One region of the Larkinella ripae genome, then DNA from elsewhere that is predicted to be linked to it. Evidence: riboswitches for the same ligand, from Rfam matches in the RefSeq annotation. Region 1 holds a riboswitch; the other holds the start of a gene.
What was found. A riboswitch is a leader RNA that binds a small molecule or an ion and turns the genes downstream of it on or off. The one in region 1 is predicted to bind S-adenosylmethionine.
Positions count from the first base shown of each region.

Region 2: linked by a shared signal. The riboswitch ahead of ACYVHX_RS00995 (O-acetylhomoserine aminocarboxypropyltransferase/cysteine synthase family protein) and the one ahead of metH (methionine synthase) in region 1 are both predicted to bind S-adenosylmethionine.

Region 1 is NZ_BAAGVR010000030.1:149,014-152,420, reverse strand. Features, by position in the region: gene metH (methionine synthase) at 1-1,760, opposite strand, end outside; SAM riboswitch class I at 1,924-2,034, opposite strand; gene ACYVHX_RS27085 (SxtJ family membrane protein) at 2,117-2,479, opposite strand; gene ACYVHX_RS27080 (DUF5989 family protein) at 2,498-2,647, opposite strand; gene ACYVHX_RS27075 (SGNH/GDSL hydrolase family protein) at 2,672-3,407, opposite strand, start outside.
Region 2 is NZ_BAAGVR010000001.1:213,957-217,363, forward strand. Features, by position in the region: gene ACYVHX_RS00990 (homoserine O-acetyltransferase family protein) at 1-254, opposite strand, end outside; gene ACYVHX_RS00995 (O-acetylhomoserine aminocarboxypropyltransferase/cysteine synthase family protein) at 372-1,676, opposite strand; SAM riboswitch class I at 1,918-2,034, opposite strand; gene ACYVHX_RS01000 (Gfo/Idh/MocA family protein) at 2,301-3,407, opposite strand, start outside.

The sequences.
Region 1 (3,407 bases):
ATGTCGTCGTAAACCGCCAGCTGCCCGGCGTTGACAATTCCCATGTCCATTCCGGCTTTGATGGCGTAGTACAGAAAAACCGAGTGCATGGCTTCCCGCACCACTTCATTGCCCCGGAACGAAAACGAAATGTTGGACACCCCACCGCTCACCTTCGCCAGCGGCAGGTTTTCCTTGATCCAGCGCGTGGCATTGATGAAGTCAACGGCGTAGTTGTTGTGTTCTTCAATACCGGTGGCAACCGTCAGAATATTGGGGTCAAAAATGATGTCCTGCGCCGAAAAACCGACTTTATCAATCAACGTTCGGTAGGCGCGCTCGCAAATCTCAATCCGCCGTTCGTAGTTGTCGGCCTGGCCGGTTTCGTCGAACGCCATCACCACCGCTGCGGCCCCGTAGCGCTTGATCAGTCGGGCCCGCTCAATGAATGCTTCTTCGCCTTCTTTCAGCGAAATCGAGTTCACAATCGCTTTGCCCTGCACGCACTTCAACCCGGCCTCGATGACCTCCCACTTGGAGGAATCGATCATGATGGGCACGCGCGCAATATCCGGTTCCGACGCAATCAGGTTCAGGAAGGTCGTCATCACCTCCACCGAATCCAGCATTCCTTCGTCCATGTTCACGTCGATGACCTGCGCGCCGTTCTCCACCTGCTGCCGGGCCACGGCCAGGGCCGCGTCGTAATCCCCGGTTTTGATCAGCCGCGCAAACGCCTTCGACCCGGTTACGTTGGTCCGTTCGCCGACGTTCACAAAGTTGGTCAGTTCCGTAATTTTCAACGGCTCCAGACCACTCAGTTTCTGGTACGGTTCCGGCTGCGGTTTGCGACGGGGCGGGTAGTTGGCTACGGCTTTGGCAATGGCCTGAATGTGGTCCGGCGTTGAACCGCAGCACCCGCCCACGATATTCACAAAACCGTCTTTCACGAACCCTTCCACCTGAGCCGCCATTTCGTCCGGCGACTGGTCGTATTCGCCCATTTCGTTGGGCAAACCGGCATTCGGGTAGGCCGAGGTAAAAAACGGTGATTCCTTTGCCAGCGTTTGCACGTACGGCCGCATCAATTCGGCCCCCAGCGCGCAGTTCAGGCCCACGCTCAGGAGCGGAAGGTGCGAAACCGAGTAAAGAAACGCTTCCGTTGTCTGGCCCGACAACGTCCGGCCCGACGCATCGGTAATGGTTCCCGAAATCATGATGGGCAAGGGCGTCCGGCCGGTATCGGCAAAGTATTTATCGACCGCAAACAGGGCGGCCTTGGCGTTCAGCGTATCAAAAATCGTTTCAATCAGCAGAATGTCCGACCCGCCTTCCACCAGGCCGCGCGTCTGCTCGTAATAGGCTTCCACCAGTTGATCAAACGTGATGGCGCGGTAGCCGGGATTGTTGACGTCGGGCGAGAGGGACGCCGTGCGGTTGGTAGGACCCATCGCCCCGGCGACAAAACGCGGTTTTTCCGGATCAAGCCGGGTAACTTCTTCCGCCACTTCCCTGGCAATCCGGGCCGACTCGTAATTCAGCTCGTACGCCAGTTCTTCCATGTGGTAATCCGCCATGGCAATGGTCGTGCTGCTGAACGTATTGGTTTCAATAATATCAGCACCGGCCTGCAGATACTGGCGGTGGATTTCCTTGATAATCTCCGGTTGCGTAAGCGACAGCAAATCATTGTTGCCCTGCAAATCGTGCGACCAGTCCGCAAACCGGGTTCCCCGGTAATCTTCTTCGCCCAGCTTATAGCGTTGAATCATAGTACCCATGGCCCCATCGAGCAGCAGAATGCGCTGGTGAAGAAGATCGGTTATTTTTTCCAAGATCGTGTATTTGTTATAGCTATAGATCACAGATAATCAGCCTTCTGCGACAGAAGGGTAATCAGAATAGACGGGCTTATCGAAGAAAGGAAGCGGGGTGCAGGCTTTCAACTTATCTTTCCCCGTTGGTTGCCGGGGCGGAATTTGGCACCTTTTTCAGGGGGCTGAATGGTTGCCAAGACATCACTGGGTCCAATCCCTCCGTCTTTCTCGATAAGCGTTGTACAAAAATAAAAAAAGAGCCGGTTTTTGCCAAACCGATGCGCTTAGCTTCAAAACCGGCTCCCAACCGAAAAAATTCCCTACCAGGTCTGTTCGAGATCTTCTTTGGTATACAAATGATTTCGTTCGTGGTAGAGCGATGCATCCTGCGTCCGTTTGACCGACAACGGATTCTTGGCCGTGAGCCGGTAGAGCAGCGCAATTGGAAACAGAAACACCCAGAACAAAACCGTCAGGATGATTTTTCCGTTGATTGCGCCCAGGAGTTCGGCCAGTTTAAACCAGACCCAGACAATGCCGTTACCAACTGCCGGAATGGCGAGGCTCAACACCCCAATGGCGGCTGCGGCATAGAGCCAGTAAACGGATTTAAAAATAAAATACAAAACCACCAGTCCGGTGACGATCACCAACTGGGCTTTCACGCGATCCAACTGACTCATATGTGCCGTAGATTCCAATTAAAATAGCGTATAAATAAACGGTGCCACGGCCGAACCGCCACCAATAACCAGAATCGCCCCAATCAACAGCAGCAGCACGATAATCGGCGCCAGCCACCACTTTTTGCGCTGGCTCAAAAAGCCGAAAATGTCTTTAAAAAAGTCCATAGTAGTTTATTTGTTAGAGATAATTCAGTGCTTTATGGCAGCCTCGCGGGTCGTCATGGTGCGGTACAAGGCTTCACCAACCCGCTGGTTTACGGCCGCACTGGCGTGAAAATCGTTCCGGCCCACAATCCGGTCTTTCGGGTCAATGTCTTTGATCAACGAGCCCACTTCCAAAACCGGCACGTTATGCTGCCGGAAAAAATCAACCACCGGCCGGGTGTAGGCCGTCGTTTTTTCCAGATTGTGCGAAAACGGAAACAAAACAACGTAAAGCGGCACCTTATTGGTTTCGCAGTAGGTCGTAAACTGCCCCAGGTCGCTCAGGTGGCCGTTGATGATTTGGGGATCGGTATATACTTTTTTGGCATAATCCTCAAAAGGAGCCGCTCCGCTGCCGTGGGGTAATTGCCAGTAGATGTAATTGAGCAGGTAGGAATTCTTGAAGAAAAGCCGCAGCGGTCCCGGAAGATCACCAAAAGGCTGAAAAGCCGCCGGAACAACGCCGTTATCCTTGGCGACCTTTTCGATGTCATTGGGAAAGTACTGCAACACAACGATGTCGGGCCGAATGCCGAATTTTTGAAACCGGCTGTATTCGTCCCGCGTATCCGAACCCGAAACACCTAAATTATACACAACATACTCCTGATTGCCAAGCTTTTGCGATAGAATATTGGAATACCGTTCCTCCACCCGCTTCAGGCCGTGGCCAGCCGTGTACGAATCGCCCACCACCAGCACCTTCTTTTTGCCCGTAGTG
Region 2 (3,407 bases), on a different contig from region 1:
CCGTAACAGGAGCCTAAGACGTTGGCACAGATGATAAAGTGATGAGCGGGGTCGTAGTATTTTCCCGGCCCCACCATGCCAGCCCACCAATCGCCCGGATCGGCACTTCCCGTCAGGGCATGACAAATCCAGACGACGTTGGAACGATCGTTGTTCAGGGTTCCACGGGTCGTATACGCCAGACGAAAACCCGCCAGGGTTACGCCCGCTTCTACGGCGAAAGTGTATTTGTAGTCGAAAAACCGGGTTTCCAATCGAGAAAAGAATTGTCGGTTTTGGGATACGGTTTTCGATTATTCAGCCCGAAGCGGTTTCTCCTCCTTCTGACCGGGCAATCCAAAAACCGTATTCCAAAAACCGTAAAGGAAAAACTATGTACTGATTGCGGCAAAAGCCCGTTCAAGGTCGGCTTTGATGTCGTCAATGTGTTCGGTACCCACCGACAACCGAAGCTGACCCGGTTGCACCCCGGCGCTCAGTTGTTCTTCGTCGCTCAACTGCTGGTGCGTGGTCGTGGCCGGGTGAATGATCAGCGTTTTCACGTCGCCGAGATTAGCTAAGTGACTGATCATCTGCAGGTTGTCAATAAACTTATCGGCAGCTTCCCGACCGGCTTTCAGCTTGAACGATAACACCCCGCCAAAACCGCGCTTGAGGTACTTCTTCGCCAGATCGTGGTACGGACTGCTTTCCAGCCCCGGATACAAAACCTTCTCGACCTGCTCGTGCTGTTCCAGCCACTGGGCAACCGCGAGGGCGTTCTGAACCGTGCGATCGACGCGGAGCGACAGGGTTTCAAGCCCCTGAAGAAACAAAAAGGAGTTGAACGGGCTCAGCGCCGGCCCCCAGTCGCGGAGCCCTTCGACCCGGGCGCGAATGATAAACTGGATGTTGCCAAAAGGCCCGCCAATGCCGAATACGTTGTTAAAAACCAGGCCATGATAGCCTTCGGAAGGTTCGCTAAATTGCAGGAATTTCCCGTTCCCCCAGTTGTAATTTCCGCTGTCGACAATTACGCCCCCAATGCTGGTTCCGTGGCCGCCGATCCACTTCGTAGCCGACTCCACCACCACAGCCGCGCCGTGTTCGATGGGGCGGAACAGGTAGCCTCCGGCGCCAAATGTATTATCGACGATCAGCGGCAGATCGTGTTTCTGGGCCAAAGCCGCAAACGCTTCAAAATCCGGAATATTGAATTCGGGATTGCCAATCGTTTCGAGGTAAATCGCCTTGGTTTTATCGTCGATCAGCTTTTCAAAACTGTCAACATCATTTCCCCCGGCAAAACGCGCGTCGATTCCCAGCCGTTTGAACGAAACCTTAAACTGGTTGTAGGTTCCGCCGTAGAGGTAGGATGTGGTAACAAAATTTTCACCCACGCTCAGAATGTTGTTGAGCGCCACGAACTGAGCCGCCTGGCCGGAGGCCACCGCCAGAGCCGCCACCCCGCCTTCCAGAGCCGCAATGCGCTTCTCGAAAACGTCGGTGGTTGGGTTCATGATCCGGGTGTAAATATTCCCAAATTGCTGTAAAGCAAAGAGTTGGGCGCCGTGTTCGGCGTTATCAAAAACGTAGGACGAGGTTTGATAAATGGGTACGGCCCGCGATTTGGTGGTGGGGTCGGGCTCCTGCCCTGCGTGCAATTGCAGGGTTTCAAAGTGCAATGGAGTTGCCATATTGCTGTGAATTAGGTACGATAACGAATAGGGATTCGAGTTGCTTCGGGTGGAACCCGGTTTTGCCGGACCACCGAAGCCAGGGATTGTAACGGATTGAAAAGGCAACAGCCAGCCTCAACGACGCTGTCGTTCAATCGTTCGCCGAAAGCCTCTCCCGGTTGTCGGTGTACTTGGAGTGTGTGAGAATAGTAGCCCGCCGACGGGCATACAGCATCGGATGTTAATCATGAGTCGATTCGATTTATATCTCCTATCGGCTTGCGTTCACAAACCGTAGGCGGGATGTAGCACCTTGCCACGCGGCAGGTTGCCAGAGGTTCACCGAGCCCGGTCTCTTGCCTCTTCTTTATAAACCAAGCGCAACAGGATGGTCTGCTGCAACGATCCGGCGTAGCTGAATGGGGCCGGAAACTTGATTTGAGCCGCAAGTATAGCGAACGGAGTCCGTTGCTGCAAATTTTTTGGCAGGAAACCGCCCCGACGCGCCGAAATGGTGCGCATCGTTTTCTTAAACGGTTGTCCGGTCCGCCAACAAAAAGCCTCCCGTCTTACAGCTTTTTAACCGTAAAACAGGAGGCTTCACCAACCGGCCGCTCTGGAAGACTGGCCGGGTAAATTCAATTATACGGGAAGCTTCCAGCCGTCGCGGTATTGCCGCGAAACAAACTGATTGGCTTCGTCGAAATTGGTAATTTTCATGTTTTTGCCATCCCAGGTCAGGCGTTGGCGACCGGGGTAGTTGAACCCTTTGCCGTCGGCCTTGGGAGTCCGGAGCATGTAGCTGCGAATTGCCAGGTTACCCATCAAAACCGACTCGGTCAGCGGACCGGCAAAGTCAAACGACGACGTGAGGCCTTTGTGTTCTTTGCTGTTAAAACCGGCTTTGCAGGCTTCGGTCCACAGGATCTGGTGACCATTTTCCGGCCAGGGTTTGCCATCGGCGGGTTTCGGTTTCGCCGGTGCCTCCATTTTCTGTCCGTCTTTGGTGTACAGCTTCGGATCGTCACCGTACATACCGCAGGCAATCAGGCCTTTATCACCGATCATGAACATTCCGTTCTGGCCCCCTTCGGGATAGGCTTCGCCAGCGGGCATGAAATTCGGCCGGAACGGGCGAAGACCGCCATCGGACCATACCAGTTTTACGTCGGACTTATTTTTAGCCGAAGCCGGGAATTTCAGTTCAACGTGTGATGCGGGCGGGCAGCCTTCCGGATTGTATTCCGCCGTCCAGTCTTTCAGGAATACCGAGCTGATACTGGCTTCCACTTCCGTGGGGTAGCCCAGTCCCAGCACCCGGAACGGAATGTCCATGATGTGGCAGCCGATGTCGCCGAGCGCACCCGCGCCGAAGTTCCACCAGCCGCGCCATTTGAACGGGTGATACGCCGGGGTGTAACCGACCTTTTGGGCAGGTCCGAGCCACAAATCCCAGTCCAAATCGGCTGATGGTTCGCCAGCCGGTTGCGGAACGGGTATTCCCTGCGGCCAAACCGGTCGGTCGGTCCAGATCTGAATTTCGTTTACTTTGCCGATCAGTCCTTTGTCGAACCATTCGACCATCGTTCTTTGCTGCGGATTCGACGAACCCTGGTTTCCCATCTGCGTCACCACTTTGTACTTACGAGCGGCTTCGGTCAGCATCCGGGCTTCGTAAATATTGTGCGTCAGCGGTTTCTGAACGTATACGTGTTTTCCGCGCTGCATGGCCGCCATGGCCACCACTGC